4 regions of the Oceanobacillus sp. HCA-5259 genome follow, and region 4 is predicted to be linked to each of the others. Evidence: riboswitches for the same ligand, from Rfam matches in the RefSeq annotation. Region 4 holds a riboswitch; each other region holds the start of a gene.
What was found. A riboswitch is a leader RNA that binds a small molecule or an ion and turns the genes downstream of it on or off. The one in region 4 is predicted to bind cobalamin.
Positions count from the first base shown of each region.

Region 1: another riboswitch for cobalamin. It lies ahead of WKU33_RS13245 (ABC transporter substrate-binding protein); the one in region 4 lies ahead of WKU33_RS00370 (acyl-CoA thioesterase).
Region 2: another riboswitch for cobalamin. It lies ahead of WKU33_RS03385 (DUF4430 domain-containing protein); the one in region 4 lies ahead of WKU33_RS00370 (acyl-CoA thioesterase).
Region 3: another riboswitch for cobalamin. It lies ahead of WKU33_RS15625 (ribonucleoside-diphosphate reductase subunit alpha); the one in region 4 lies ahead of WKU33_RS00370 (acyl-CoA thioesterase).

Region 1 is NZ_JBBKBV010000025.1:27,610-36,701, reverse strand. Features, by position in the region: gene sigW (RNA polymerase sigma factor SigW) at 1-31, shown strand, start outside; gene rsiW (anti-sigma-W factor RsiW) at 47-685, shown strand; gene cdaA (diadenylate cyclase CdaA) at 1,432-2,247, shown strand; gene WKU33_RS13255 (CdaR family protein) at 2,240-3,466, shown strand; gene glmM (phosphoglucosamine mutase) at 3,514-4,857, shown strand; cobalamin riboswitch at 5,847-6,033, shown strand; gene WKU33_RS13245 (ABC transporter substrate-binding protein) at 6,146-7,138, shown strand; gene WKU33_RS13240 (FecCD family ABC transporter permease) at 7,128-8,153, shown strand; gene WKU33_RS13235 (adenosylcobinamide amidohydrolase) at 8,164-9,092, shown strand, end outside.
Region 2 is NZ_JBBKBV010000003.1:182,970-192,061, forward strand. Features, by position in the region: gene WKU33_RS03375 (ATP-binding cassette domain-containing protein) at 1-541, opposite strand, end outside; gene WKU33_RS03380 (GNAT family N-acetyltransferase) at 968-1,429, shown strand; cobalamin riboswitch at 1,699-1,883, shown strand; gene WKU33_RS03385 (DUF4430 domain-containing protein) at 2,029-4,488, shown strand; gene WKU33_RS03390 (DUF4430 domain-containing protein) at 4,707-5,558, shown strand; gene WKU33_RS03395 (energy-coupling factor transporter transmembrane component T) at 5,573-6,460, shown strand; gene WKU33_RS03400 (ABC transporter ATP-binding protein) at 6,433-8,085, shown strand; gene WKU33_RS03405 (ECF transporter S component) at 8,049-8,747, shown strand; gene WKU33_RS03410 (helix-turn-helix domain-containing protein) at 8,884-9,092, opposite strand, start outside.
Region 3 is NZ_JBBKBV010000036.1:5,833-14,924, reverse strand. Features, by position in the region: gene WKU33_RS15645 (LysR family transcriptional regulator) at 1-708, opposite strand, end outside; gene WKU33_RS15640 (ornithine--oxo-acid transaminase) at 923-2,125, opposite strand; gene pruA (L-glutamate gamma-semialdehyde dehydrogenase) at 2,184-3,731, opposite strand; gene WKU33_RS15630 (sigma-54 interaction domain-containing protein) at 3,937-5,343, shown strand; cobalamin riboswitch at 5,490-5,683, shown strand; gene WKU33_RS15625 (ribonucleoside-diphosphate reductase subunit alpha) at 5,816-8,050, shown strand; gene WKU33_RS15620 (flavodoxin) at 8,144-8,611, shown strand; gene WKU33_RS15615 (ribonucleotide-diphosphate reductase subunit beta) at 8,655-9,092, shown strand, end outside.
Region 4 is NZ_JBBKBV010000001.1:80,235-86,754, forward strand. Features, by position in the region: gene tenA (thiaminase II) at 165-839, shown strand; gene WKU33_RS00365 (hypothetical protein) at 890-1,084, opposite strand; cobalamin riboswitch at 1,271-1,447, shown strand; gene WKU33_RS00370 (acyl-CoA thioesterase) at 1,632-2,114, shown strand; gene WKU33_RS00375 (hypothetical protein) at 2,467-2,727, opposite strand; gene WKU33_RS00380 (DUF4367 domain-containing protein) at 2,976-4,142, shown strand; partial or broken gene WKU33_RS00385 (SDR family oxidoreductase) at 4,221-4,313, opposite strand; gene WKU33_RS00390 (HXXEE domain-containing protein) at 4,336-4,842, opposite strand; gene WKU33_RS00395 (hypothetical protein) at 4,952-5,257, shown strand; gene WKU33_RS00400 (hypothetical protein) at 5,682-6,320, shown strand.

The sequences.
Region 1 (9,092 bases), on a different contig from region 4:
AGCTTTACGGAAGAGGCTTCGTCATGTGTAAAGGAGTGTGGTCCCATTGAAATGTAATGCAGAAACCATTGGGCTGATGCATAAATATTTGGATGGAGATATAACGACGGAAGAAGAGCAACAACTAAAATATCATCTGGAAGACTGTGAAGCTTGTCAGGAGCATTTCCGCGAGTTAAAGCGGACACTTACACTTATCCAAAGTGCCGAACGTTTCGAAGCGCCGGCGAACTTCACAGCAAATGTTATGAAAAACCTCCCGACTGAGAAAAGACAGGTTAAATATTTACGCTGGTTTAAGATGCATCCAATGCTTACGGCTGCAGCTGTTTTCTTTATTCTTATGTTTACCGGCGTCTTTTTTACATGGGAACAAGACAATCAACTCGTCGTCTCGAAACAGGAAAATTTAATTATTGAAGGGGATACAGTAATTGTTCCTGAAGGAGAAGTAGTCGAAGGTGACTTACTCGTTAAAAATGGAAATTTAATTATTAATGGTACGGTTGATGGGAATGTCACATTGGTGAACGGGAAGCTGATTGATGATGATCCACTAGACAACAGAGGTTTAATGGCCTCGGTCGGTGAAATAAATGGAGAATTCGAATCCGTCGACCAAACATTCGACTGGATATTGTACAAACTTAAAGGATTTGCTAAAAAAGTGTTTTCATTTGAATAGCATAATTTGTGAATTAAGACTGAGAAATAACTATTCTAATATGGATTTACGCCATAAATGGAGGGTTATGCCTCAGTCTTTTTTCTTTATTGCATAAGAAGCTATAAAATATAAATGCTATGGATAACATAGATATCCAGGGCTAGCCACGTCCGATCTGCGCCCAGCAACTAACAGAACTTTTGGTGGGACGAGCAGTGCGCAGTCCCAAACTTCACACTCCTCCAATCGATAAAGAAGATTTGCCGGGCGGTCTTTGTGAGGCTTAGTCGTCCTTATGCCCTTGTGGTGAAAGCGGGCATCAACTCAAAACGAAAGGAGGACCGTTTAAATTCGGGCTAAAGCCCAACTCACGTCTACCCCTAAAGAGGCATGTTTCCTTTATCTCATTACGGTAAAAGGGAAGTTCGATTAAGTACGCTCACGTATGGGGCAACATCGAACTACCTCTCGTCCTGGGAGGCACAGTTTATACGTTGCTGCGACTACTGGATGTGCTAGTGCAAACGCTCTTCGGTGGGACGAGTAATCGCAGTCCCAGGTGTTGCGGAACGAATCGTATTTTTAACCTGCAAGGGCGCTTCCTCCTTTGTTAAAGGCTCTAAATCTTAAGGTGGTTGCTTCGCTATTATGTTCACATGAATCCCGGTATTTATGATATAATAAGGAACATGTAATTCATTGTAGATGTATTTTTTGAAAATTAATTATACAATTGTTAATTCATAACTAAAGGACGTGTGACCATGCTCGATGGGGGATTCGACCTGCTAACGATACTTAGAATAACCGTAGACATAGCTCTCATCTGGTATGTGCTATATAAACTGATGATGCTAGTCCGCGGCACGAAAGCTGTGCAATTACTTAAAGGAATTGCCGTCATCTTGGCAATTTGGCTACTCAGTATTGCATTTAACCTCCAGACGGTTCGTTATTTCTCGAACCAGTTTATCCAATGGGGGATTATAGTTATAATTATTTTATTCCAGCCTGAGCTGAGAAGAGCCTTGGAGCAGCTTGGAAGAGGAAGCTTCCTTACGAGGAGTAATAAATCGAGAGAAGATATGGAAATACAAATTGAGGCAATCGTCCAGTCCACAACTTATATGGCGAAGCGGCGAATTGGCGCGCTCATCTCTATTGAAAAGGAGACTGGAATTGGCGAATATGCGGAGACGGGGATTCCGATTGACGGAGAATTGACCCACCAGCTGTTGACAAATATTTTCACACCGAACACACCGCTCCATGATGGGGCTGTTATTATTAAAAGAGATAAAATTATTGCAGCTGCTTGTTATTTACCGCTGTCAGAGAGTCCATTCATTTCTAAGGAACTGGGAACGAGACACAGAGCTGCAATGGGGATCAGTGAAGTAACAGATGCCCTTACTATTGTCGTTTCAGAGGAAACAGGTGCGATATCTTGCACGATAAATGGCAAGCTGCATCGTGATTTAACGGAAGAAGCTTTAACAGAATTATTAAAAGAACATTTATCCTTGCTTCCAATGACCTCTGAGAAGACGAAAAAACGGAGGGGGAATGAAAATGGATAATTGGTTTCAAAGTAAATGGTTTATTCGTGTATTAGCGCTTGGCTTTGCCATTACTTTATTTATTTTCGTGAATGTAGAATCCAATTCATCCAGCTCTGAATCTTCTATTCCGGGAAGGAATTTACAAACCCAAACACTTGATGATGTTCCAGTGGAAATCGATATTAATTCGGATGATTATGTCGTAAGTGGGGTTCCGGAATATGCAACTGTGACATTAGAAGGTTCTCCCGCAACGATTATGCCTGCTATTTTCAATCGTAATTTTACCGTCTACGTAGACCTACAGGGACTTGGAGAGGGAAATCATACGGTAGAATTGCAGCATACGGTTTCTGATGATATTAGCGTTTATATAGAGCCGAAAACAATCGAGGTATCCATCGAGGAAAGGGCAAGTCAGGAATACCCGATAACGGTGGAATTTTTAAATACCGATCAATTGCCGCCGGGAGTAGAGGTCGGGGGCTATGAATTAGATCAGTCCAGTGTCCAAATTACAACATCCAGAAGAATTATGGAACAAATCGGTGTCGTTAAAATTTATGTCGATGTGGCCGGACAGGAGACTTCGATTTCGAACCGAGAAGTACCGGTGAATGTGTATGATACGCAAGGAAATGAACTGCAAGTTCGCTTGGACCGGGAGACGGTTGTTATATCTGTTGATTTCGTGAGTCCAAGCAAAGTTGTTCCAATTGATATTGAAACAACCGGTGAATTACCAGAGGACTTTTCCTTGTTGTCCATTTCTGCTAATCTGGATGAGGTTGAGATTTTTGCAGTCAGTGACATTCTTGAACAAATTGATTCCATCTCAACGGAAGAAATCGATCTCTCGGAAATTACGGAATCTGGAACGATTGATGTTGGTTTCGATCTCCCGGATGGTGTATATACAGGAAAATTGGAAACAATTGAAGTAACGGTTGAAGTGGAAGAAGCACGGGTTCTAGAAGCCATGGCGATTGAAGAGGAAGAACTTGAGGACGGACTAGCTGTAACGTATGTCGAGCCAAGTAAAGCCGAAATGGATATTACCGTAACAGGAAATGAAACATTCCTTCGAGAGCTGAGTCCTGATGATTTCCGCGTCTTTGTTAATTTGGCAGGGCTTGAACCGGGTGAACATCTTGTGCCAGTTGAAGTGGAATGGGATGAGGTAGAAGATGTGACAGTTACTCCCGAGTTTGAGGAAATCACAGTTGAAATCGAATAGACTTAAGTAAGTGACTTTTAGATGGTTTATTAAAAGGAGAGGTATGAATGAAGAAGTATTTTGGGACCGATGGTGTCCGAGGTGTGGCGAATAAAGATTTAACACCGGAACTTGCCTATAAATTAGGTCGAATCGGCGGATATGTACTAACGAAGGAAAGGGAAAATCCGAAAGTGATCATCGGAAGAGATACACGTATCTCAGGTCATATGCTTGAAGGAGCTTTGCTCGCAGGCTTACTTTCTATCGGTGCAGAAGTCATGCGTCTCGGCGTCATCTCTACTCCAGGAGTGGCTTATTTAACGAAATCAATGAGTGCTGATGCAGGTATTATGATTTCCGCTTCGCACAATCCGGTGGAAGATAACGGAATTAAATTCTTCGGTCCGGATGGTTTTAAGTTGACGGATGAGCAGGAGGCAGAGATTGAAAAGCTTATCGATGAGGATGACGAACTTCCGCGACCGGTCGGAGCAAACATCGGTACAGTGAATGCTTATTTTGAAGGCGGACAAAAGTATATTTCTTTCTTAAAAGATACGATTGATAACGACTTTGACGGCCTTGCAATTGCTATCGACTGTGCACACGGTGCAACATCCAGTCTTGCAACTCATCTGTTTGCGGACCTCGAGGCAGACATTTACACGATTGGCACATCACCGAATGGCTTGAATATTAACGACGGTGTAGGTTCCACTCATCCAGAAGCGGTAAGAGAGCTTGTATTGGAAAAGGGCGCAGATATTGGTCTTGCATTTGACGGAGATGGTGACCGTTTAATTGCAGTCGATGAGAAAGGTAATATCGTTGATGGTGACCAAATCATGTATATTTGTGGAAAATATATGAAGTCAAAAGGCGTACTTCGTGAAGATACAATCGTCTCAACTGTCATGAGTAATATCGGTTTTTATAAAGCGCTTGAAGAGAATGGCATGCATAGTGATAAAACCGATGTAGGCGACCGCTATGTTATGGAGGAAATGCGTAGGGGCGGATTCAACCTTGGCGGAGAACAATCCGGTCATATCATTTTCCTCGATTTTATTACGACAGGTGACGGTATGCTAACTGCATTACAGCTTGTAAATGTTATGAAAGATACAGGGAAACCTTTATCGGAATTAGCTGGAGAGATGCAAGTATTCCCACAAGTTCTGAAAAACGTTAAAGTAACGGATAAGAATGAAGCATTGACCAACCCGCTTATTTTGGAAGAAATTGATGCGGTGGAAAAAGAACTCGGTGAAAATGGCCGTGTGCTCGTCCGTCCATCCGGAACCGAGCCACTTGTCCGTGTGATGGTCGAAGCGGAAACGAAAGAAGCATGTAATAAATATGCCGACCGTGTGGTTTCCGTGATTGAAAATTTACTTGGGTTAGAGTAATTGATTGAAAACTGCTTTCTGTCAAGGGACAAGGGAGCAGTTTTTTTGTGTTTATTTTACTATTGCTATATCCGCGCTTATGAGGAATGTTAATCGCTGTTAATTTCCCTATTCCGTGCTCCATCTCTTTTCAAGGGAAAGTAATCGCAGTTTACTTTCCCAATTCAGCGCTCCATCTCATCTTAAGGGAAACTAATCGGAGTTTATTTTCCCATTCCAGCGCTCCATCTATTCTCAAGGGAAAGTAATCGTCGTTTATTTTCCCATTCCAGCGCTCCATCTCATCTCAAGGGAAACTAATCGGAGTTTATTTTCTCATTCCAGCGTTCCATCTCTTCCCAAGGGAAAGTAATCGCCGTTTATTTTCCCAATCCAGCGCTCTATCTCATCTAAAGGGAAAATAATCGCCGTTTATTTTCCCAATCCAGCGCTCCATCTCCTCCCAAGGGAAAGTAACTGCCGTTTATTTTCCCAATCCAGCGCTCCGTCTCATCTCAAGGGAAAGTAATTGCCGTTTATTTTCCCATCCCAGCGTTCCATCTCCTCTCAAGGGAAAGTAACCGCCGTTTATTTTCCCATTTCAGCGCTCCATCTCCTCCCAAGGGAAAGTAACCGCCGTTTATTTTCCCATCCCAGAGCACCACCTCCTCCCAAGGGAAAGTAACTGCCGTTTATTTTCCCAATCCAGCGCTCCATCTCCTCTCAAGGGAAAGTAATCGCCGTTTATTTTCCCAATCCAGCTCTCTATCTCCTCACAAGGGAAAGCAACCGCAGTTTATTTTCCCTACATCGCATTCCGCTCCTTCGAATGGGAAAACACCCAGAATGCAGTTTGCTGAGGAATGGTAGAATCCTTCTTCCATTCATTCAATATCCTCGATAGAAAAAGTTAAATAAGATATTGATTTGCCTTCTTGCCCGGGCAAGAATAAAAAGATGACTTTCACATGAAAAAGGTGTACGATATGATATAGATTCATTTGATAAAATGAAATGCAATAGAAATAGGTGGATTCGATTGTTGAATTCTTAAAAGGGAAGTTGGTGTAAGTCCAACGCGGTCCCGCCACTGTATGTGCGAACGAGCTGTAAATACCACTGTGCGTTAAATGCATGGGAAGGTGCAGCGGAGTGATGAGCATGAGCCAGGAGACCTGCCTATTCTGTAACGCCAGCACTACGAGGATAGTCAGGTGATGGGTCTATATGGATGTATACCTATTTACTGAAGCATCTTCACACTGTGTGGGATGCTTTTTTTAATGAATTTATTATTGGAGGAATGGAAATGAAAAGATTATGGCAGGGTTTGCTGCTCGCGTTCTTACTTAGTCTGCTAGTTGCTTGCGGACAAGGCGCGACAGACAATGAAGATGCAACTGGAAATACAGGTAAAGATGAAACAACTGAAGAAGAGTCAACGAACGGTGATCATTATCCACTGACACTCACAGATGCAATAGATAATGAAATAACGCTTGAGGAAGAACCGGAGCGGATTGTTTCATTGATCCCGAGCAATACGGAAATTACATTTGCTTTAGGACAAGGGGATAAGGTAGTCGGTGTGTCGGATCATGATAATTATCCGGAAGAAGTACAGGAAATTGAAAAAATTGGCGGCATGGAATTGAATGTGGAACTGATCCTTAGCCTTGACCCGGATATTGTCCTCGCCCATGAATTAGGGGTGAGCAGTGCACAGGAAGCATTCGAACAACTTGAAACTGCAGGTATACCAGTATTCGTCGTTCAAGATGCGCAGGATATTGCGAGCACTTACGAGACGATTGAAACCATTGGACAAGTTATCGGTTCTAAAGAAGAGGCAGAAGAACTGATTGCGGAAATGGAAGCAGAATTTGAAGAGATTCGTGAGCTTACATCCGAGATAGCTGAGGAAGATATACGGACAGTTTTCTTTGAAAATTCCCCTGCACCGGATATTTATACAGCAGGTCAGCATACGTTTATTCATGAGCTGTTGGAAATGATTCATGCTGAAAATGCCGCTGGTGAGCATGAAGGATGGCTCGCGCTTGATCCAGAGGAAATCATTGAACTGAATCCGGATGTCATCATCACTTCCTACGGTGCATATATTGAAAATCCAGAAGAAGAGGTTCTTTCGCGAAATGGTTTTGATGTAGTTGAAGCAGTTACGAATGAAAGAGTTTATGATATTGATGCTGATTTGATTACTCGTTCCGGTCCGAGACTCACAGAAGGGGCAAAAGAATTAGCTGAAGCGGTTTATCCGGAGCTGTTTGATGAAGAGTAATGTAACAAAATATGGAATTTCTTTTACGCTTCTTATTGGAGCGATGCTTTTTGCCATCTCGATTGGCAGTGTATCCGTCCCGATTCTTGATATTGTTAAAGTGATTGGCAGCGAAGCCTTTCGCTTACCCGTTGGTGCTGATGTCGATCCAATGTATGTAAGTATTGTATACGAGATTCGTTTGCCACGAGTACTGTTGGCAGGACTTGTCGGGGCCTCACTCGCAATTGCGGGAGCGGCCTTCCAAGGACTGCTAAGGAATCCGCTCGCGGAACCATATATTCTTGGAGTATCTTCTGGGGCCTCCGTTGGTGCTGTTGCAACATTGTTTTTCGGAATATCACTACCGGTTATCGGGATGTTTACTTTGCCGTTTTTAAGCATTGTAACAGCGTTAGCGACCATTATAATTGTGCTTTACTTTGCACGAAAAATTGACCGGACGATGCGCGTAGAAACGATTATTCTTACGGGAATCATTTTCAGCGCGTTCTTAGGGTCGGTTATTTCATTAATTATCGCTTTAACAGGGGATGAGTTGCAGCAGATTATCGGTTGGCTGCTTGGCAGTGTATCGATGCGAGGCTGGCGCTATGTTGGAATCATTCTCCCTTTCTTTATTCTTGGCTCACTCATTTTATTAATGAATACAAAAGAACTGAATGCGATGTCGCTTGGCGAAGAACGGGCCCAGCATTTAGGCGTTGACGTTGGCAAAAGGAAAATGCTTATTCTTATTGCTGGTTCCATCCTCACAGGTGCAGCGGTTGCCGTATCCGGGACAATTGGCTTTGTCGGTTTAGTTATCCCGCATTTAACTAGAAAGCTATGGGGTTCTGATCATGTCCATTTGTTGCCGTTGTCGATGATTATTGGAGCGAGCTTTCTTATATTGACCGATTTATTATCGCGGACAATTATCTCACCTCAAGTATTGCCTGTCGGAGTGATTACAGCTTTAGTAGGTGCACCGGTATTTGCGATAATATTAATTAAACAACGGAGAAGAAGTTGAGAGGTGAACCATGCTTTTAATTAAAAATGCCTCGGGTGGCTATGATGGTGAAGAGATTGTAAAAAACATTAGTTTTTCCGTAAATGAAGGAGAGTTTTTTGGAATTCTAGGACCAAATGGCAGTGGGAAGACAACTTTAATCAATATGATTAGTGGACTGCTCGATCTGCAACAGGGAAAAATTGAAGTAGCGGGGAGAAACATTGCCGATTACTCTAAGAAAGAATTAGCTAAGAAAATCGCCGTCTTACCCCAACTCACTCCCCAAGTTTTTCCTTATACAGTAAAAGAAATGGTGTCACTTGGTCGTTATGCGCACCATAGCGGCTTGTTCCGATCATGGACAAAAGAAGATGAGGAAATCGTTCAGCGTGTCATGCGGCAAACGAACATCCTTGAATTTGCGGACACCTCGGTGATGGAACATTCTGGAGGAGAACAGCAGAGAATATTCCTGGCCCAAGCTCTCGTGCAGCAACCGAAAGTTCTTCTTTTGGACGAACCAACTAACCATCTTGATTTAGCCTATCAAAAAGAATTGCTTGATTTGCTCAGAAAAAGTGCAAAAGAAAAGGGCCTCACAGTCGTGGCGATTTTGCATGACTTAAACCTTGCGAGCCTTTATTGTGATCGCCTGCTTTTAATGGATGAGGGCGAAGCAAAAGCGTTGGAAAATCCAGATGAAGTGCTTTCTGAGGAACTGATTAACTCGGTGTTCGATACAGAGGTCATTAAGCAGGCCCACTCTAAAATAGCCAAGCCACAGCTGCATTTAATGCCAAGCAAGAAGACGTGGCAGGGAAAAAAACTGTGGTCAATTGATGAAACAAACCTTTCTTTTAGTACAGAGCAAATCGTACTCCATTCAGATCTCCCGCTGAAAACGATATCCTCTGGTATCGTTGGCGCAGGGATTGGCTGGTATAAATACTTTGTCAA
Region 2 (9,092 bases), on a different contig from region 4:
TACCTTGCCAGCCAGAAGGAGATAAAGGTTTAAATTTTACTGTGTATTCCCGGAGTGACTTCTCTTCATCCACAATTTTTCTCAAATCTGGTGCAATGACCTCGCCGAAGCCGCTACATTCCGGACAACCGCCGAACGCACTTTGACTAGAAAAGTCTGTCGCAGAGCCAATTGCTGGCTCACCAATCCTAGAGAACAATAAGCGAATCAATGGATGGATATCCATATACGTGCCGACCGTTGAACGTGAATTTCCTCCTGATTGCCGCTGTTCCACGACAACAACCGGGCTTAAATTCTGCATAAGATCAGCTTGGGGACGCTCAAACTTCGGCATTTGATTCCGGACATAGTGAGGATAATTCAATGTCATCTGTCTTCTGCTCTCGGTAGCTAATGTATCAAAGACGACTGAGCTTTTTCCTGAACCGGAAAGGCCTGTGAAAACGATGATCTTCTCTTTTGGCAGATTCAAATCTATATTTTTCAAGTTATTTTCTTTTAATCCTCGTAATATGATTTCATCTTTATTTGCTGACATGTTATCGCCCTCGCTCCTTTAACCGTTAACCAATGCTAATATTATCACACTCTAATAGTATAGGTAAAAAATATGATGAGCAGTATTTTTATAATAAAAAAAGCCCCTGATTCTGATAAGTGCATGAAATTAGGATAACGCTAGATAAGCACTTTTCAGATGCCAATAAAGTCAGGTTAAGTTTTCAATTAGTATTTGAAAATCCCTCTTTTTTAAAAAATGTAAAAGAGATTCCGATGGATTACCAATTAAAAAACGGGGATGATGAATACATCGATGAATTTATCCCAGATACGAAACTCATGAATAGTGATGAAAGGCCAATTTTTCAATCTTTAAAGTTGAGTAATTAGGCTATTTGTATATACTTATAGTGAAAATAAATGATTATATAGGAATTTCTCAATAAACTGGGGGGAAATGAGAATGGAATCTGACATTAGTTTTAGGAAAGCAACCGTAGAGGATTTGGAACGTATCGTCGCCTTGCTTGCGGATGATGTACTTGGTGCTTCTCGGGAGAAGTACGAAAAACCTCTCCCAAATCGTTATCGAGAAGCCTTTTTTGCAATTGATTCAGATCCAAATAATGAATTGATTGTAGCGTGTATTGGCAAGGAGATCATCGGAGTGCAGCAAATCACCTTTACGCCTTCCATCACTTACCAAGGAGGCTGGCGTGCAACGATTGAAGGTGTCAGGATATCTGCTTCCGCACGTGGACAAGGTGTGGGCAAGCTGCTAATTCAATGGGCAATCGAACGAGCAAAAGAACGCGGCTGTCATTTGATCCAGCTTACGACTGATAAAAAAAGAACAGAGGCACGGCGATTCTATGAACAATTAGGATTTAGAGCAACACATGAAGGCATGAAATTGAAACTGTAACAAATCCTGAATCTAGCACTATATAAATGAGAATTTGTTAAAACAAACATTTGATTGATAATATTAGTTAACTATGGATTCACTAACCTTTATCCTTATCAAATTGAGCAGCTATTGCGTGGGCACATTATTTATATCGGCAGCTAGTTGAATTGTTAATGAAGAAAGTCCTTTTCTTTCCCCCCATAGACAAACTCATAATTTTTGCTATACTTAAGTCATAGTTAATACATAGTATCTGGAGAAACTTTTTCTCCCCTTTCAACAACTAAATATGCGAAAAAATAGGTTGATTTTTATTTTAAAATCATGAAAAGGGAAGTCGGTGAAAATCCGGCGCGGTCCCGCCACTGTAAATGCGAGTTCTTCATTCATAAGCCACTGTTTTATTATGGGAAGGCAATGGAGAGCGATGAACATAAGCCAGGAGACCTGCCTATTTTAGCGCCAATTTATAAACCTACGAGGATAGGAGGTGTGGCTGATAGTAGTTATGTATTATGGATTGATCCATGATTGATAACGCTTGCTTTGTTATACATCTCTAAAGGTAGAGATGTTTTTTTATTGGTAAAAATACGTAAGATGGGGGTATACAAATGGTTCGAAATAGTAGATTACAGCAACTGTTTATCGTGGTGATGACTGCCATTCTATTTCTCTCGCAATCTGGATTATTCGGCCTGCAAACCGTAAATGCAGCAAACTTGGAGAATGCTGTCACCATCTCCGCTGTTGATGAAGATGGTTCTGCAGTATTAGACACTATAGCAGTGGAAATTTCAAATGGGGATACTGCCTTTGATGTGATTAGAGAAGTAGATGATCAACTCGAATGGGACAGCTATGACTTTGGCGAGATGATTACGGGTATTGGCGGAGTAGCTGCTGATCCCGAATCGAACTTCTGGTCCTTTTATGTGAATGGTCTATTCCAAGACATGGGAGCAAGTTCAACTGAAGTAACGAACGGGGATAATATTCAATTTATTCTTACAGACCTTGCAGCCGAACCTCAAGTATTTGATGTTGCGGTTTCTGCAGTAGATGCAAATGGGGAGACAGTTATTACAGAGACTACTGTATCCATGCCACAATACACGACTGCCTATGACGCTCTAATTAAAGCTGCTGCAAATCAAAATGTAAAAGTAGATGTGAGCGTTGATTCCGAATACTTAACATTTGTGAATTACTTAGGTGAACCATTAGAAAGAGATTGTGAATACTGGTCGACCTATATGAATGGCGACATGATGCAAGTTGGGTTACTCGGTCATACGGTTAAAGATGGCGACACGCTTGAACTTGTCGTCGATGACTCGTGTGAACCGGAAGAACCGGCTGATGAAGAAGATGAGAAATCAGAAGAGCCACCTGTAAATGAAAAAGATAAGAAAAAAGATAAAGAACAGGTAGTTGCGGATAAAGATTATACAGAAGCCCTCCAAGCTGTAATCAATTATCTCTCGTCCAATCCAGCTGAAATGGACTGGTACGGATTCTCCGCCCTTCACTCTGCTGGTGCTGATGTTTCAAATGACATGGCCGAAGAAGTAGCCGCTTCCATCAATGATGATTACTCAGGGAATGCTACAGAAATTGCAAAAAACATTATTATCTTAACTTCTGCCGGGTATGATGCAACAGATATAAACGGCATCAACTTGATTGAGATGTTACTGAATGAAAAAATGCCATTAAGTAACCAACTCGTTTATAGCTTGCTCGCAATTGATAGTTTCAATTATCCGATCCCAGAAGGTACAGACTGGACACGGGACAGCATCATTGAAGCATTCCTTGAGATGGAGCTGGATGCAGGCGGCTGGTCCTTCTTTGGTGAAAGACCAAGCCCGGATATTACTGGGATGGGCCTGCTTGCTTTAAGCGCTTATGCGGATGATGCGGACGTGAAGGCTGCACTTGACCGAGCAGTTAAAGCTATGAGCAAACAACAAGGGGATAAAGGCGGATACGATGAAGAGTTTAATGGCGGGTATTCAGCGGAATCCGCTGCAATGGTCATTATCGGCCTATCCGCTGTCGGAGTTGACGCAACAAGCGATGCCTTTACAAAATCTGGCGGAAACTTACTAGAACACCTTATCAGCTTCCAAATGGAAGATGGCAGCTTTAAACATTTACCGGAAGATGATGTTTCAAGTGTTTTCGCAATCAACCAAGGGGCATTAGCATTAGTTGCTTATGATCAATTCAAGAATGGTACTGGTCCAGTGTTTAAGTTTGATAAGAAGGAAGATCCGAAAGAGCCTGGCGATGACAAGGATGACGGTGATAACGATGGGGACAATGACAAAAACAATCCATCTGACGATCCGAATAAAGTTATCATAACAAAAGACAACCTGCACCAATATGAAACTGAACATGCTGTCGTAGTAACACCCCATCATGCAGACAAATTAGCTAATTTTACAGTTGCGGTAGAAGCTGAAGCTGCCGACTACCTTGTTCAGGCAGACAAGCCGCTCGTTATTAATAACGGAGATACGATCATCACGATTCCTGTTCCTGTAGTGAAACAATTACGTGAACTTGGTGAAACAATTGAAGTCAATCTCGCTGAACAAAGTGTTAAAGAAGCAATCGGTGCTGTCTATGACTTTACCTTAACCGTGGATGGAACGATTGTTTCCGAGTTTAATCATGATATTATCATTGGCTTGGCAGTTGACGCAGACGCAGTGCAAGGGCTCGATGCTAACCAAATAAAAGCATTCCATTTCAATGAAGAAACGGAAAGCTGGGACGTTTTATCTGGCAGCACTTATGATGCAACAGCCGGATTTGTCACCCTAACAACCGATCACCTTAGCACATTTGGAGTATTTAAACATGATACAGGACAAAAAGATCCTGCCGACGATGATAAAGACGGAGCAACCCCGCCACTGGTAGATAATGACAAAGATAAAAAAGGTAAGAAACTGCCAATGACAGCAACAAATATGTTTAATCTCTTAGCATTAGGATTCATCCTAATCGCAGCCGGTGCTCTATTGTATATTAAGCGCAGAAATAAAGTTACAGAGTAATATTTATCCCGGTGTAACCGTCCGTAAAACTCCCACCTCAAAACTTTAGGGTCTTCGTGAAAGTTTAGGCGGGAGATAACGGACGCTAGCACTCCGATTCGTTCAACTAACAATCAATGAGGATGAAGAAAAACCCCCACTGATTGAAGTTTCACTCTATGGATAATCCGCTGACTACCAGTGGATTATTCTACCCTTTTAAAGAAAGGATGTTTGTTATGAAGCAGGTATTCCGTTTAGCCCTTATCACCTTTTCTATGATTCTACTTGTAGCATGTGGTGGCCAACAAGCAGCCATCCAAGTGGAAAAGATATCAGTTATTCCAACATCGGCAGTCTCTATGGAAACGAAAGAATTAATCAAAGTTCGTTCTAACACTGAAAAAGCTGATGATGAAGATGCAGAGGAGAGTGAAGCATCAGAGGAAAATACCAAGAAAGAAGAGAAAGAAAGTACAGTTGCGGATGCATCCGAGGATACGGACAACGAATCGACAACAACGAAGACGGACGCAAACCAATCAACGAATGAATCTACTAATTCAAATGAGTCAACACCTAATACCAATCAACAAAAGGATTATACCAACCATTCAGCCGGAAACTCCAATAAGCAGTCTGCAAATACGGGTACATCTAAATCGAGCGATAGCAAAAATACTAATACACCTAGTCAGCCTAAGAATGAACAACCTAACTCCAACCCAAAACCGAAAGAAGAAGCAAAACCTGCTCCAAAAAAGACAGCATTCGTATCGGTTGAAAGTCCAGGTGACTTAAACGGACCAAATCTAGCACCGACCGAAGTTGAAATCACGGACGGTGAAACAGCTCTTGCCGCTACATTACGTGCATTAAGCAGTAAAGGAATTAGTGTTGATTATACCGGTTCTGGAGCAAGCGCTTATGTAAAAAGCATTGGTGGTCTCGGCGAATTTGATGCAGGTCCGCTTAGTGGCTGGAATGTTTTTGTTGAAGGAATTATGATTCCGCGAAGTGCTGATGCCTATGAGATTTTTGACGGGTATAAAGTGCACTGGAGATACACAAAGAATTACTTGGAAGACTAAAGGATGGATGATACATGCTTAGAGGATTCCGTTCCTTTCACCCATTTGTCCTATTGCTCTACTACATCATTGTTATTGCCGGTTTGATGATGAATCAGCATCCGGTTTTTTTAACCGCAGCTCTCCTTTCTATTATTTTTGTGAATCTTATCCTTGATAAAGGGGTCGAGCTGAATAAATGGAAATACATGATTATCTTTTTAGCTCTGTTCGTTTTTGTGTTCACACCTCTTTTTAACCAGCAAGGGAATATTGTGCTCTTTGAACTCTTTTCACGGGCCTTTTACTTGGAAGCGATCATTCAAGGTGCCATGATCGCTCTTACTTTGTCAGGGATATTAGCTTTATTCACAACCTTTAATATTGTCATGACGTCCGATAAGTTTCTCTATCTTTTTTCCAAATTCTTTCCGAAATGGGCGTTGATTCTTATGCTCGCCCTTCGCTTTATGCCGCTATTTCGCAAACGATTGGCGGATATTCAGGACGTGCAGGAAATGAAGGGTGTTTCCATGAAAGATGGGAAACTACGGGAGAAAGCACAAAATGGCATGTTATTTATTCACATTCTATTAACCTACTCGCTTGAAGAAGCAGTACAAACCGCTGATTCCATGTCAGCGCGCGGGTATGGCTTACAGAAAAGAAGTCAATATGAAGCTTATCTCTGGAAGTCTCGGGATTGGGCGGTGCTCGTTTTTCTTCTTCTACTTAGTCTGCTGACCCTAATCGGTTGGAAGAGCAATAAAACGATACTCACGCTGACACCGGTATTGGAATCTATCATGTTACAGGGATACAGCTGGTTCTATCTTCTTAGTTGGACTGTACTTATCAGTTTACCGATTTGGACGGAAGGCAAGGAGGTCATCAAATGGAACTTCTATCAACGAGAAATTTAAATTTCACTTATCCGAACTCCTCCGAGCAAGCTTTAACAAATATTAACTTCACCGTTCATGAAGGTGATTTTGTTGTCCTATGCGGGCCTTCCGGGAGCGGAAAATCAACACTCATCCGCCTCATGAAGCAGGAGCTGAATCTCCACGGCACACGGAGCGGTGAGATTTACTATCAAGGCATTCCATTCGAGCAACATGATGCCGTCACATTAGCAAAAGATATCGGGATGGTATTTCAAGACCCGGAGAATCAGATTGTCATGAGCGACGTAATGAGCGAATTGCTGTTTGGCATGGAGAATCTAGGTTTTTCAACCAATGAAATGCGTAAGAAAACAGCGGAAATCGTCCATTATTTTGGCTTTAATCATTTATTGCAGCAAGACACGAGCGAGCTATCCGGTGGAGAAAAACAACAAATCAACCTCGCTTCCGTTCTTTTGCTTGACCCGAAAATATTAATACTAGATGAACCGACTGCACAGCTCGATCCGATTGCAGCAAAAAACTTTATGTATTTATTAAAGCAGTTAAATGATGAATTGGGTATTACGATCATCATTGTCGAACATCGGTTAAATGAATTATTTCCCCTAGCTAACCGAATTGTCGTGCTGGAACAGGGAGAAATTAAATTTTCCGAAAGCCCGCGGAAAGCTCTTTCGTTATTAGCTGAAAACATGACGGCCTACTTACCAGAAGCTTCCCAGTTGTATTTAGCATTTACAGGCATCCCAAAAACGCCTGCCATCCCCTTCCATGTAAAGGAAGCCAAGCAATGGTTAAAGGGAATGGATATTACGTCGAATCAGTCACAACAGGAAGAACAGGTAAAGCCGGAAAAGCCTTTGCTTGAGTTAAAAGAAATCGACTATAGCTATTCAAAGCATACAGAACCGGTATTAAATAATTTATCCTTAACCGTTCAAGAGGCAGAATGGTTAGCCATATTAGGCGGAAACGGCACTGGAAAATCGACCCTGCTTAAAATTATCGCTGGCCTACTTACGGCCCAACATGGAAGAATCCGATATAAAGGTAAGAAGGTAAAACAAATCGACCGGAAGCTGATCGGCTATTTACCACAGAATCCAAAGCTCTACTTTTTACATGAGACATTACAGGAAGAATATACTGCTCTAGCTATGAAACACGGGAAATCAGAAACAGAGGTACAAACCCTAGTTAAGGAATTTCAGATGGAAGCTTTACTTGACAGGCATCCATATGATTTAAGTGGTGGTGAATTGCAGCGGGCAGCACTTGTCGGCATTTTGATTGGAAATCCACAAATTTTATTACTGGATGAGCCGACAAAAGGAATGGACCCAGCTTTCAAAGAGGAGTTTGCTTCCATTATTCAAACAGTCAAGCATACAGGTGTCACGATTATGATGGTCACCCATGACGTTGAATTTGCAGCAAAGCATGTGACGAGGTGCAGTATGCTGTTCCAAGGGGAGATAATCGTTACTGAAGATACGACTGCCTTTTTCAAAAACAATGATTATTATACGACCATGATCAATCGGATTACAAAGGATAGCCAAGTTCCGACAGTAGTTACAGTAGAGGAGGCAAAAGCAAGTTGGCAAATGAAAAAGGCGTTACCATCATCGGTGTAGCAATTTTCTTTTTACTATTAGTCTTTTTTCCAAAATTTATTGTTCAGCATTATTTATTAATTAGTATTCTATTTATTATCGCGATTCTGCTTCCATCCATTATTCGTTTCTCAAGGAAAAGTATGACAAGCAGAGAAATGGTCATGCTCGCAGTATTAGCAGCGATTGCAGGTGTATCGCGGGTTCCCTTCGCCGCACTGCCGAGTGTCCAGCCGACGACCTTTGTCATCATTGCTTCTGCGATTGCCCTTGGCCCCCAAAGCGGATTAGCCATCGGAGCTTCAGCAGCGCTTATTTCCAACATGGTGCTCGGCCAAGGTCCGTGGACCCCGTGGCAAATGGTTTGTTGGGGAATGGCCGGATTCATTGCCGGCTTACTGGCAAATACCTTCTTCATGAAACACATGGCTTGGCGCCTCATCTACGGCTTCATCGTTGGATTTATATTTGGCTGGGTCATGAATATGTGGATATTCTTCAGTGGGTTTGGGGATCTGACACTAGAGACATTTGTTTTATTGAACACACAGAGCTTCTTTTTCGATCTAGCCCACGCTTTATCTAACGTTTTTTTCCTTTTCTTGTTCAGTACGATTTGGATCAAGACTTTGAACCGATTTAAGGAGAAGTATGGTGTTTTTCAAGAAGATGGGGGAGAATGAAGGGTAGAAACGAGATCACGAAGTGTCGGTCGTCGTTATCAATCTTTGATAACAACCGACAGACACTTGAAGTGTAGTAATTTATTATAACCAAAAGTTACTTTACGATTTAATGTATAAAGCTGTGGCAGAAACATTAGTGGAACTTTCCACAGATAAAAACATCAGTAATTACACAACGATAATTTTTAAGCAAATGAACTTCATCGATACCAAGCCATTTAGGAATTCTAAAATCAATTTGCGCTTCAAGTTCAGCAACGTAGTCATTAAAGATGTTTCGTACAGTCTTTTCGTCAACGCCAATCCCCTCCGCAACACTGGTAAATGTTTTTTCCAGACTGG
Region 3 (9,092 bases), on a different contig from region 4:
TACAGCGGAGCCTGTCCCATTTAAAACAATTCGCTTTATTGTTTCATCACTACCTCCACAAATAATGGTTGATTCGGGTTTGAGACCCGTTTCTTTAAAGTAATTACTAGCAATTTCACTAAAACTACAATCGTCATCATAAGAAATAAATGGGTAATCAGAAAAAATTTCATCTACATTTTTTCCCTGACTAATCTCAGAGGAAGCGACTAATACCACATGCTCTTCATCTAAAATAATCTTATTTAAATCAGCTCCTCCATCGTTACCTGCCACTATGGCGATATCAGCAACATGGTTTCTAGCGCATGCAAGAGCGTGGTGACTATTTAGTGGGAGAAGGTTTAAACGAACATTTGGATACATCTCGGAGTAAGCCTTTATTATTAATGCAAGATAGCGCGTACAATAGTATTCAGATGCTGCAATCGTAAGAGTTCCATCAGGGCGGTGCAGTTTCTGCATGTCTCTTTCGATGTCTTCTATATAGGCAAGTAAATGATCTACATGTACCTTAAACTTCTTACCAGCGGCCGTTAAAAAGGTCTCTTTACCAATTCGGGTGAAAAGTTTATGGTTTAATCTTTCTTCTAAAGCTTGGATATGTAAAGTTACAGTAGGTTGGGTGTATTTCAATTCCTTTGCAGCTTCCGTTAAGTTTAATTTTTCCGCTACAACTTGAAATGTCTTTAGATTTCTAATTTCCATTTTATCGCTCCTTCCATAACAAACAGAAAAATATTACTGATTCTTCTAACTTTAATACCCTATAATATACCACTTTAGATTGTTATTAGCAGCAGAGAAGATTATAAAATAAAGCTTTATAGCAGTTAAATGGATAAGATAAAAAAATACAATCGCCGTTCAAGCCTGATAAAGATACAGCGATTGTACAAATAGGATGATAGATTATCTATTTTTATGATGATAATACGTTATTAATTTTTTCAATAGCCCAGTCAAGTTCTGCTTTTGTTATCGTTAATGGTGGTGCAAGTCGGATTGTATTCTCATGAGTTTCTTTACATAATACGCCTTCTTCTTTTAATTCCTCACAATATTTGCGAACAGGATGATCGAACTCCATACCGATGAATAGTCCGCGAGCTCGAATTGCTTTCAGTTCGGGGATGTTCATTTTACGCAATTCTTTTTCGAAGTATTCACCAAGCTCCAGTGATCTTGTCACAAGATCCTCTTTTTCTATTACATCAAGGGCAGCTAAAGAAACTGCACATGCTAGTGGATTTCCACCGAAAGTCGAACCGTGTGATCCAGGTGTAAAGACATCCATTATTTCTTTATCCGCAGCGATAGCGGATACTGGAAATACTCCACCCCCAAGGGCCTTACCCAATACATAGATATCTGGTACAACATCTTCCCAGTCACATGCAAACATTTTTCCAGTGCGTGCCAAGCCTGTTTGCACCTCATCGGCAATGAATAACACATTATTCTCCGTACATATTTCACGAATTCCTTTGAGATAGCCTTCGGGGGGAATGATGATTCCGGCTTCCCCTTGAATAGGCTCTACAATAATAGCGGCAGTATTTTCTGTAATCGAACGCTTGACAGCATCTATGTCACCGAAGTCTACTCGCTTAATATTTGGGATAAATGGGCCGTAATTCTTTCTTGCAGTAGGATCATTAGATAAAGAAACTGCATTTATTGTTCGTCCGTGAAAGTTCCCTTTTGCAGCAATGATCTCTGCCTGATTATCCTCTACTCCTTTTATTTCATAAGCCCATCGGCGAGCAGCTTTTATCGCAGTTTCTACTGCTTCTACTCCTGTATTCATTGGTAATACTTTATCTTTACCAGTTAATTTTGAAATTCGTTTTGTCAAGGGACCTAGCAAATCATTATGAAAAGCGCGGGATGTCAAAGTTACTTTATCGGCTTGCTCTTTAAGTGCTTTAATAATTTTGGGGTGCCGATGTCCTTGGTTGACTGCTGAATAAGCACTAAGCATGTCCATGTATTTATTGCCTTCCGGGTCCTTTACCCAGACCCCTTCTGCTTCCGAAATTACAATCGGTAGTGGATGATAGTTATGTGCACCATAATGCTCGGTTAATTCAATAATTTCTTCGGTTGTTTGCGTTAAAGTCATCCGTACTCCTCCTTTAGAGTAGTGCAAGGAACTATGATGCTCCTTGCACTGTTCTATATTAGTATGATTCAGAAATTGTTTTCGCTAACATATGGAGTGCCAAATAATCTGGACCTCCCGCTTTTGAATCCGTACCAGACATTTTAAATCCGCCAAACGGGTGGTAACCAACAATTGCCCCCGTACAATTACGGTTGAAGTATAAATTACCGACATGAAATTCTCTAGAAGCTTTATTTATTTTTTCACGATTATTTGTAATTACCGCTCCTGTTAATCCATATTCAGAGTTATTGGCAATTTCCAGTGCATGATCAAAGTCTTTTGCCTTTGCAAATGCAACAACAGGGCCAAAGATTTCCTCCTGCATGATACGTGCTTCTACATCTAAATTAGCAAAAATGGTTGGCTGAATAAAATAACCTTTGGAGTCGTCCCCCTCGCCACCAGTCATTAGTTTGCCTTCTGCTTTACCGATTTCGATATAATTCATAATCTTGTTGAAGGCAGCTTGATCGATAACAGGTCCCATATTAACGTCGGGTGTGGTAGTTTCACCAACAGTTAGCTCTTTCGTGCGTTTTACTACCCTTTCTAGTACTTCATCATAGACATCTTCATGAACGACTGCGCGAGATCCAGCAGAGCACTTTTGCCCTGAAAATCCAAATGCAGAAGTTACAATGGCGTCGACAGCAATATCAATGTCTGCTTCATTATCGACTACAACTGTATCTTTTCCACCCATCTCTACAATTGTACGTTTTAAGTGAAATTGGTTCTCATTAACCGCTGCGGCACGTTCATATAAGCGAGTTCCAACTTCACGTGAACCTGTAAAGGTTATTAGCGCTGTTTTTGGATGATCCACAAGATAATCTCCAACTTCTGAACCACTGCCTGGTAGGAAGTTGATGACGCCATCTGGTATGCCTGCTTCCAATAAAACATCTACAAATTCTGCAGCAATTACAGGGGTTGCACTTGCAGGTTTAAGTATGACTGTATTGCCTGTAACAAGTGGTGCTACCGTTGTACCTACCATAATGGCAAAAGCAAAGTTCCATGGCGGAATGGTCACTGCAACGCCTGAAGGGGTATAGAGGTACCGATTGTATTCCCCTGGTCTACTATTTATTTCTTTTCCTTTATCTAATTCAATCATTTGTCGGGCATAATACTCCATAAAGTCAATACCCTCTGCAATATCAGCATCGGCTTCGTTCCATGGTTTTCCAGCCTCTTTAATCAGTAAAGCTGTAAATTCACTCTTTCTGCGACGGATAATTGCTGCAGTCCGTATTAAAATATTCGCCCGGTCAATTGCATTCGTATATCTCCAAGTTTGGAAAGCTTGATTCGCTGCTTGCACAGCTTTTTCAGCATGTTCCTGATTCGCCTTGGCAACGTATCCAATTATTTCTTCTTTTTTCCCCGGATTAATAGAAGTGATCTTTTCTTCAGTAAGTACTTTTTCTCCATCTATTAAGAGGTCATAAGTTCCCCCGAGTTTTCTTTCAATTTTTTCTAACTCAGATTCCAATCTTTTGCGATTGCTCTCTATTGAGAAGTCTGTAAATGGTTCGTGCTTATACGGTGTTAACATAGAATCCACTCTCCTTATAAAATTTCGCTTGCTTGTATAAATAGCAAAAATCATGCCAACTATTTAAGTGTTGACTTATCAAGGTTTTAATAAAAAGAGATGCAAAATAAATTTGCGTTATTTTTAAAAAGCGCATAACCGTGCAAAATTATTTTGCTATTACAGTATATTTCCATTAAGCTGATAATAGGGAGGGAACACTTTCATGGGAAATGATGTAATGGATCTGCAAGCACTAAAGCATAGAAATAAACTATATGAACAGTTGCTGGATGAAGTGAATGTTGGTATCCACGTAATTAATAATCAAGGGAAAACAATTATTTATAACAAAAAAATGATGGAAATTGAATCAATGGAAGCAGCTGACGTATTGGATAAGGATGTATTAGAAGTTTTTTCATTTAAGGAAAATCAGCATAGTACACTTGTCCATACATTAACAACCGGGAAAGAAACTAGAGGGATTAAACAAACTTACTTTAATAATATTGGAAAAGAAATCACGACAATTAATGATACTTTTCCAATTATAAAAGATGGAAAGATTACTGAGGCAGTCGAGATAGCAAAAGATATCACTCAATTAGAACAAGTTATTAAGGAAAATGTGTTACAGAGGAAAAACACCAAATTTACATTTGATCAAATTATTGGAGATAGTGAAGAATTTGCTACGGTAATTGAAGATGCAAAACTAGCAACTCGAACAACTTCATCTGTTCTTATTGTTGGCGAAACAGGAACTGGTAAGGAATTATTTGCGCAAAGTATCCATAATGGTAGTGCAAGGTCATCTGCTCCTTTTGTCGCCCAGAATTGTGCAGCAATACCCGAAAGTTTAATGGAGAGTTTATTATTTGGTACAAAGAAAGGGGCCTTCACGGATGCGATAGATTCACCCGGTCTATTTGAACAAGCAGATGGTGGAACTTTGTTACTTGACGAGATTAATTCTTTAGACGCTTCCCTTCAAGCAAAACTCTTGAGAGTGCTGCAAGAAAGAACAGTAAGAAGAATAGGGGATACAAAGGATAAAAAGGTGGACGTTCGTATTATCGCAACGATTAATGAAGACCCGGCCGATATGATTATGGAAAATCGAATAAGGAAAGATTTATTTTATCGTTTGAGTGTCGTAACTTTATTCATCCCCCCCTTGCGTGAAAGAAAAGTAGATATTATGCCTTTAACGACGGAATTTATTAATAAATACAATACACTTTTTCAAATGAATATAAAGAATGTTAGTGCGGAAGCAAAAGAATTACTCTATGAACACGACTGGCCAGGGAATGTAAGAGAGTTAGAGCATACTATTGAAGGTGCGATGAATCTAGTAGTTGAAGAAAAGGAAATTCAAGTTCATCATTTACCCACTCGTTTTCGAAACCATAATAAATATAAGAGAGACAATGATAGAAACAGCAAGGATAGTCCCCCTATAATCGATTTTCATTCGAGAAAGCTGCGAGTTAGAATGGAACAGTTGGAAAAGGAATATATTAAACGAAAACTTTTAGAAAATAACTATAATATAACACAAACTGCAAAGATTCTTGGTATAAGCAGACAGAGCCTTCAATATCGCATAAGGAAATTTAATATTTAAATTTAGCACGTATTAACGGTCTGTAACATTTGAGTAAATTTTCCTTCAGCTAACGGAACCTTTTCGTAAGTTATTAATTGTTGAAAACGGGTATACTCTATGATAGAATTCAATATATAGTGCTTGACAAGGCAATTTAATACTAAATGTAGTATATAAGTAATGGTGACAAGATAACTGTTTAAAAGGGAATCCAGTTAAAAGCTGGAGCTGCCCCCGCAACTGTACGTGTGGACGAATTAGTAAACCACTATATCGCTTGCTGTTAGGTGACGATATGGGAAGGGCTATAGTAGGAAGAAGCACAAGCCAGGAGACCTGCCATAACTTGCAAGTTTTGTTTCTTCGGGGTGTAAGAAAGGTAAAACGATAAGAAGTGTGTATTTTTTTATGCATTTTGTCGTTTTTTCCTGCCGTTCATCCCGAAAATGAACGGTTTTTTTAATGTGTTTACATAAAGGGAGGAAATAAAATGCAAACAATGAGTCAAACTAAAAGTTCTAAAGGGATTGAATTAATTGATGAATGGGCCAAGGGATTAAATATTCAAACCGAAAAATATAAAGAAAAAGTGGAAGGACTCTGGAATTCTGACCAAATGAGGGATGAATTTTATGATGCTCTAATTAACCATGCCCTTGAAAATATAGACGAAGTATCACCAGACTGGACTTATTTTGCTACACGAATTTATTTGCATGAACTCTATCAAAAGGCTGCAGAAAATAGGGGTTATGACGCTTCTCTTTCGTATGGTCCCTTCTACGATTTATTAAAGCAATTGACCGATAAAGGAATTTATTCTACTAATCTTCTTTCAAGCTACACGAAAGGGGAAATTGATTATTTTGGTGAGTCACTTGAACAGGAAAGGGATTTATTATTTACGTACCCTGGCATTTATACATTGGCAACTCGTTATCTTGCAATGGATCATGAAAAGAATATCTATGAATTGCCACAAGAGCGCTGGATGGTTATTGCGATGCATCTTATGCAAGAAGAACCAGCTGAGGGTCGCACGAAGCACGTTCTAGAAGCATACTGGGCGCTGAGTAATTTATATATGACGGTTGCGACACCAACATTGGCTAATGCAGGGAAGAGTCACGGGCAATTGTCGAGTTGTTTTATCGATACGGTAAATGATAGTTTAGAAGGCATTTATGATAGTAATAGCGATGTTGCCCAACTGTCGAAAAATGGCGGTGGAATTGGGGTTTACATGGGTAAAGTCCGAGCGAGGGGCAGTTCAATTAGAGGATTTAAAGGGATGTCTAGTGGGGTTGTACCATGGATTAAACAGTTAAATAACACGGCGGTAAGTGTTGATCAGCTTGGTACTAGAAAAGGTGCAATTTCGGTTTATTTAGATGTATGGCATCGCGATATTGAGGAATTTCTTGATTTGAAGCTAAATAATGGGGACGAAAGATTACGAGCCCATGATATCTACACAGGGGTAAGTATGCCAGACTTATTTATGGAACAAGTGGAGAACAGAGGAGACTGGTATTTATTTGACCCTCATGAAGTTCGTGAGGTGATGGGCTTCTCTCTAGAAGATTTCTACGATGAGAAGAAAGGTGATGGAGAATGGCGCAAGAAATATCAAGCATGCATTAACGCTAATTTAGATTCGAAAAAGAAAGTACCTGCAATTGAAATTATGAAGAGAATCATGCGGTCCCAGCTTGAAACAGGGGCACCATTCATGTTTTACCGAGATGAAGTGAACCGCCGGAATGCGAACTCTCATACTGGGATGATTTATTGCACGAATTTATGTACGGAGATTACGCAAAACCAATCCCCGACAGAGTTTGTCCAGCAATATCTCACGGAAGAAAATGCCGTTGTGAAAAAATACAAGCCTGGTGATTTTGTTGTTTGTAACCTGAGCTCCGTCAACTTAGGAAAGGCTGTACCAGATAATGTATTGGAACGCCTCATCAAAATTCAAGTTCGCATGCTTGATAATGTCATTGATATCAATACGTTGCCATTATTACAAGCAACGCTCACGAACCAAAAGTATAGAGCGATTGGTCTAGGTACATTTGGATTCCACCATCTGCTTGCAAAAGAAGGAATTGAGTGGGAATCAGAGCAAGCTGTAGAATATACCGATGCAATTTATGAAAAAATCGCCTACTTAGCGATTTCTGCATCAGCAGATTTAGCGGAAGAAAAAGGCAGCTATCAAGTATTTGAAGGAAGTAAATGGAGTACAGGAGAGTACTTTGATAACAGAGGGTACGATGATTCCGAAGAGTGGATGGCATTGAAGGAGCGGGTGAAAGAAACCGGAATCCGCAATGGTTATGTAATGGCTGTTGCACCGAATGCGTCTACTTCGATTATTGCCGGCTCTACTGCAGGAATCGACCCAGTGTTTAAACCTTTCTATCATGAAGAGAAGAAAGACTTTAAAATGCCTGTAACGGCACCAGATATGGACCACAATAATTACCATATCTACAGACGTTCCGCTTATATTGTTGACCAGCGCTGGTCGGTGAAACAGAATGCAATGCGCCAGAAACACGTAGACCAAGGGATTTCATTTAACATGTATGTGCCGAACACGATCCGGGCTTCTGTTTTACTAGACTTGCATCTACAGGCTTGGAAGAGCGGACTGAAAACAACTTACTATGTACGCTCTTCTTCTACAGATATTGAAGAATGTGAGTGGTGTCAATAATGGATATGGGAAAGTTTTTACTTTCCCATATCTCTGCCCAAAGGAATCGATGACAAAGGGATTAATCGTACGTTATAAACAGGAGTGAAATAAATGAACATACTCATTGCTTATCATAGTTTTAGTGGCAATACCGAGGAAATAGCGGAGATGATCCAGGATCGATTAAATCATCACGGTTATCAACCTGAATTATATGAAATTGGTATGGGTGCCTATTTTCCTGAGTTAAGTAATTACGATATCGTCATGTTAGGGACGTTTACATGGGATCTGGGTAGTACCCCGGCTGAAGTAAAAGACTTTGTAGCGGATGTCGGCTATAAGCCGGATAATATTGCCGTGTTTGGCTCAGGCGAAACCCAATTTGGCGGGGAAGAGATGTTCTGTCTTGCAGTTACGAAACTAGCTAGATTTTACAATAGTCCATGGGAAGGTTTGAAAATAGAACAGTCCCCAAGGGGAAGCCAGGAGATAAAAGTTTCCAATTGGGTAGATGGAATTGTAGAAAGTGTAAGAAAAGAAAAAGAGCAGAAGAGCTGGGTGACAGTAGGCGTATAGAGTGAGTAAGAATAGAAAATTAAAAGAGGCAGGGAATACAAATATGACTGTAGTTTTAAAAAAAGCTAGAACGTTAGAACCAAAAAACCCTAATAAATCAACAGGGATTTTTGGGGGGAAGTCCAGTGGTATTTTAAATTGGAATGATATTGCATATCCCCATTGGTATCAGATTTACAAAAAGTTACTAGGAAACTACTGGCAAGCGGATGAAATCAATATGTCTTCCGATATTAGGCAGTTTCCCGAGTTGACGAAGGATGAACAGGATGCCTATTTGAAGATTATCGGATTACTGTCTACGTTAGATGCACCACAGACACGGACGGCCTTGTTATTATCTTTATACGCAACCGATCCATCCGTACAATCCATTATGGCTGTAATTTCGCAGCAAGAGGCTGTGCATAATGAGAGCTACTCGTATGTTTTATCATCTGTCGTGTCGTTGGATGAACAGAATAAGTCATTCGAGTTAGGC
Region 4 (6,520 bases):
AACATGTTACGCGCAGACCGCCTTTTTCCATTATAAAAAGAGCGGTCTTTTTTAATGGGAAAGGTAAAAGTGTTTCATACACATGTAACGAAAGGCTTTCGGCAAATCGAGACATACCCTTTGTGGTGTAGAGAGGTTCTATACCAAAAAGGGAGGAATAAATCATGAGTGAACAGTTTACAGATCGTCTGTGGAAAAAGGTCCAGCCAATTTGGGAAGCTTACTTGGAGCATCCGTTTGTAAAGGGAATCGGGGATGGGACGCTCGATAAGGAAAAGTTCAAGCATTATATGAAGCAGGACTATGTCTATTTAATTGAGTATTCGAGAGTTTTTGCAATCGGGAGCGCAAAGTCACCGGATTTACATACGATGACGATGTTTGCGAATCTATTGCACGGGACATTGAACATGGAAATGGAATTACACAGGGAATATGCAGCCCGCTTTGGTATTACAAGTGAAGAACTCGAGGAAACTGAACCATCAGCAACGATGACTGCTTATACAAGTTATATGCTGAATGTTTCCCAGCTTGGCGGTGTAGAGAATGCGATTGCATCTGTGCTGGCCTGTGCATGGAGCTATAACTATATTGGAAAAGAATTAGCGAAAAACCCAGAGTCATTAGAGCATGAGTTTTACGGTAATTGGATTCAAATGTATTCCTCAGAAGGATTCACCGAGCTTGCCGAAAACTGCCAGAAGCTCATTAACGATTACGCAGCAGGAAAATCTGAAAAAGAGTTGCAAGCGCTTGAAGATATTGTTGTAAAAACAAGTAAATTTGAATACATGTTCTGGGAAATGGCAGAAAATATTGAGATGTGGCCGTTATAAGAGAGTAATGGGGGAGTGCTTGTCGCTCCCCCCTAATTTTGTTAAGCGGTTTATTCTCTTTTTTCCTTATCTTTCCTTGAATCACTTGATGGCATTTTCAATCCTGTAAACGGATTGATCTCATATGACATATCCCGATCATGCTCTTTCTCTGTTTTACTTACATTCTTACTTAATGCAACAAAATACCAAACAAAGGGTACTGCGACAATGAGCAATATAAGTCTTGGAATCCAGTCGCTCAACAGATCACTCCTCTTTTAAAGTTAGCGAATATTGTAATGATTATTTCTAATTATTCATTATTACGTTCCACATTTGCTATATGTTTATGTTTCGTTTTTAATAAACTTCCATTAACATTGCTAATTTAAACAATCTATACTATGCTTGATACAATACTTAGCTTTTTATGGAAAATAACTACATACGATAAGACCCGTAATCATGGTGTCTAAGGAGACTTAATAGGGAATCTGGTGTGAAACCAGAACTGTACCCGCAACTGTAAATGCTGACGAAATAAGTAAATCCACTGTCTTGGACGGGAAGGAATTAGAGTAGGATGAAGCATAAGTCAGGAGACCTGCCATTATTATGAAAGTTATCTTCTTCGGGAGCTGGGAAGGTATAATGAGGTTTATTCTGACTTTTAACGGTAAAAGATTACTGTTTTATTGAGGATGCTATCTTTATTATACCCATCAGTTCTGATGGGTTTTTTCATTTCCTTAAAAACTCTCCCGAAGTCTCTTAAGCGGTCACTTCAAAGAACAGAGAAGAGGTTATGAAATGGAAGAAAAATTACCAGCGACAATTTCGAGAACAATTCAGACGAAGCTTGTTTTACCTCCGGATACAAACCATATGGGAACAATTTTTGGAGGAACTGTTTTAGCATCAATTGACGAAATAGCGGCGATTGCTGCTATGAAGCATAGCGGGAGTGTGGTCGTCACGGCATCGATCGATACGGTGAATTTTCTCTCAACTGCTAAGGCGGGTGATATATTAAAATTGGAGGCGGTCGTCGTCTCTACGGGCAGAACCTCGATGGAAGTGTATGTGAAAGTGGAATGCCAGCATTTGGATACAGGCGAAATAACAACGACGACTACTGCAATTCTGACGATGGTTGCAATTAATAGTGAAGGAATTCCAACCAAAGTGAGTGGCGTGATTCCGGAAACGGAGGAGGAGAAGCGTCTGTTTCAAAGTGCGCAAATAAGGAAAAGTCGACGGATGCAGATACGGGAGTATTCAGAGGGCAGGTAAGAAAGAATCCTGCCTCTTTCCCATTATACATGAAACTATAAAATAAAAATGCTGTGATAACTTAGGTATCCGGGGCTAGCTACGTCCGGCTCCAGCGCCCAGCAACTATCAAACTTCACACTCCTCCAATCGATAAAGAAGACTTGCCGAGCGGTCTTTGTGAGGCTTAGTCGCCTTTATACCCTTGTGGTGAAAGTCAACATCAACTCACTATCGTTCGTTGTGTTTCCTTTATCTCATTCCGGAGTGCTCCAGTTTGTACGTTGCTACGACGCACAGGATGTGCTAGTGCAGGTGTTGCGACAGGACGTCGCGTTTTTAACCTGCAAGGGCGCTTGCGCCTTTGTTTTCATCATTTAATATTTTCTTTCCTACGCCTTGCAAACTTCACGAAGGTCACATAAGCAACAGAAGCAGCAAGCGCAGCAGTAAACAATGGTAGCCCAAATGAATTGCAGCCTGTAATAACGGTTTCCTGGGAGAGACCAGTACGCATGCTCCAAGCTGAACTAATATTCGGAGTATATATCCATGTTAGAAACATGCCAGACAGTACCTGGAATACGGTGAACATTACAATAAAACTAATGATAAAGACAAGATACTTTTTCATTAAATATCCTCCGATTCATACATTTATATCTTACATACGAGTGGCAAGTAATTAAGTTTCATTTTACTAAAAAATAAAATTCATATCCATCTAAATAACTATCCCCATTTACCAAGTATTGGGGTATAATATTCTTTAGTTTTACAAAAGGGATTTTCCTATACATGTCTACATGAGAGAGGAGTTAGGGGTCACTTTTTCAATTGTTATTTTTAAAGATGTTGCATAAGTAAAAGGGGGAAAAAGAGATGAGAAAAACCATTGCCTTATTGATAATGGCAAGCTTCTTACTGCTTGCCGCTTGTGGGGAAGATAAGGAGCCGTTAACAGAAGGCCAAGTGTTGGAGCAGGCAATTCAAGCGAATGCTGATTTAGAAAGTTATACGACAGAGATGAAGATCGATACAGAGATTATGGATATGATTGTATCGATTGAAGGTACGGCTGACGTCACACATGATCCGGACACACTTTATTTAGACATGACGATGGGGATGACTGGAATTTCTATGGATGTGGAGACATATATCGTTGGTGAAGAAGTGTATATGAACATGTTCGGTGAATGGTTCATTACGGATGAAGAAGAAATGGGACTAGAGAGCTTTGACCAATTAAATGAAGGTGAACTTGAAAAACTAGAGGCGTTTGCTGATCAATTTGAAATGACGGAGGAAGAGGATCAGTATATCCTTGCGTTAACCGGTGAGGGAGAAGAATTTGAGGAATTAATCGAACCATATTTCGATACATCAATGGGAGATTTGACGATGGATATTGACTTGGAAGAAGACCTTTCCGACATTACGATTAACAGTTTTGAGACCGAAATGAAGGTTGATAAAGAGTCAATGTTGATCCAATCACAAACTGTTCAGGCGGAATTTGAAATGGACGGTGAATCTATTCAAGTTACAGCGGAAGCTACGGTGTCGAATGTGAATGAAGTTGAGCCAATTGAAATTCCAGAAGAAGTAAAAGAAAATGCTGTAACGGAAGAGGAATGGGAAGAAGATTTTGCATTTCTCGAGGAAGAAATGTCACTTGAGGAAATTAAGGAAAATGTAGATTATACGATTCCCGATGTTACATTCGTACCGGAGGGCTATGAAATGACGGAATCCTATTATTCCTCGGATGATGAGTCAGAGATGGTCTATCTCATTTATGAGGATGAAGATTGGAACGGCTTCGTATTTAGCATCTATCCTTCACAAGAGGATTATGATGGAATGTTTGAAGGGGAAGAGACGGAGACAATCACTATTAATGGTAATGAAGGTAATCTGGCGGTTGATGATGATGGTTTCATGTGTCTCACTTGGGAACATGAAGATGTGTTTCTTGAATTAATTGGCGAAGAATCTGAAATGCCGAAAGAATTGTTTCTGCAAATAGCAGAGGGGATTGAGTAAGAGCACATTTCGTCTAATAAAAAGCGACAGGGAATATTTTTAGATAATCTCTGTCGTTTTTTTGGTGTGAAAATTTTATTATATTGCGGTAATTCCACCATCCACGATAAACTCAGAACAAGTGGAATAACTGGATTCGTCGGATGCTAAGTAAAGGACAAGATTTGCTACTGTTGAATTTTGTCTCGAGGAGTTAGTTCCATTTTTCTGCTGCTTTATGACTGAGGAGAAAAATAGGAATAAACAAGATTAGAATTACGACTGCACCTAATAAATTGTTGAATGTTAATAAACCAGTATTAGATATATGATAAGAAAGAATAATATAATAAGGAATGATCAGTGATACAGAAGTCCAAAGACCTGGAGTATAGCTGCGTAAGTATAAGGATTGTACGGGATAGGTAAAAATATTTAAAGCAAATAACAGATTTAACCCGAGAAATAGAAGATAGTGCTCAGTTATTGTTGTAATTACAATCAGAATAGCTACTGGGATAGAAAGTAAAAATACAACGAAAGAAAATCTGGCTGCATTCATTGTCTCAAATTTCCTGAGTTCTTCTTCTACAAAAGCAGGGATTCTTTTGCGAATTCTTGGATACGTTTTGTTGAACCATTTTTCAATTGTCATGATTTCTTCTAGGTTGTGGAGCATGAAAATGATGGTGAAAATTAGGACGAATAGATGGATATCCATAACCTTTTAACTCCTTTCTTAGAAATGCTCTTTTTTAAAACCTTTCTATAACAGTATTTTAACATGATTATTCCTATCTTTATACGAGTTTATAATTAATACTTTTCGCATGGCTGGAAGGCAATCGGCGGGTAGGTTATTATCTGAAGGCTGTCTTCCTTTAAAAAGAGTAAAATATTTTCTCCGCTTGAATACATTAAAGAAGGAAAAGATATTTGGAGGTGTACTCATTATGTCATCACCACAAGAATCAAAATCAACAAACTCTTCAAATGAGATAATATCTTTAGAAGAACTTTCCTTTGTTTCAGCCATGTTCTTTGTTATCGGTGCAATGATCTCCTTTTATGTTGCTTATAAAAGACTTAAAGATTCGTCTTTAGGTGGACCGCCGATATTGCAACCCGTGCCATAAAGTGAAACTCATTCAGTGGGGATATCCTTACCTCTCCCACTGAATGTTAGTTGAACAGAATCATGGATTTATTACGGACTGTATATCCCAACCTTCATATATTGGGTTTCCCTCATGTTTCAATCGATGTATCGCAGGACTATCGCATGATATTTTCCAGGAACGGATTAATACAGAGAACTTGACAATCGAAACCGTGGCAGAAAAGATTGCTTTGAAATCTGAAATCCAACTAATCACCGATAAACGGGGGAAATTCAAGAGAAAGCTAGACAGGTTAAAAATACAACTTAGTCATATCCGATGGTTTTAAGAGAATTTATAGGCGCAATCATTGAAACCAAACACTCACTTCCGCCGTAAAACTACAAGTGAGTGTTTTTCATATTAACCTAAACCAATTCCAAAAGGGGAGAGCCACCAAATGACCTTTCTAATCCAACATCAATGGGAAATTTTTATCGCTGCAGAGATACTGTCCTTTATCTCATTAATTCTATTCGGGGTCATCCGCTATTTTTTCAACAAACGGAATTTAAGTCTTATCTTTCTGCTGTCTTTTCTCGGCTTATTTATCGTTGAGGGAGTGCTTGCTCTCCTTATTTACCGGGAAACAGGCGAGATTTCGATGTTTCAAATTGTTATTTTGATTTTTATTTTGTATGCGTGCACTTTTGGCATCAATGATTTCCGGAAGTTGGACCGTTGGATGCGCTTGAAGATTGGTAATTTGCGCGGTATCGACTTACTTACTGAAAGGGATAAAGAAATCATCAGGAGACAAAAAGACCCGAAATATATTGCCAAAATCAATCGATACAGCTCCATTTTCCATTTACTTATATTCGCAGCCGTCCAGATTGTTTTCTGGAGCTATGGAATAAAGGATCTCAATCAGGCGATGAATTACCTGACTGATCTTTCGTGGATTGGTGATGACAATTACTTGGCATCACCTTATGCAAATGAAATGATGTATAACATTTCAATGGTTTGGGGGATTGTTTTTATTATTGATTTCATTTATTCGTGGTCTTACACCATTTTTCCGAGCAAGTCTTAAGCGGGAAGTGGGGTATTTAGGAATCTTAACATCCTGACGTTGATAGCTCCTCTTAGGCGAAATGAGCTGGTCAATAGGGATTGATAACCTTCTATATGTCCGGAATACTGTCATGTTGCTCACGGAATTTGTATTTTCGATATTCTGAATGCATAGTCACCTGAGAAAAAGGATTCATCTCGTTTTCCGACCCAAATTTC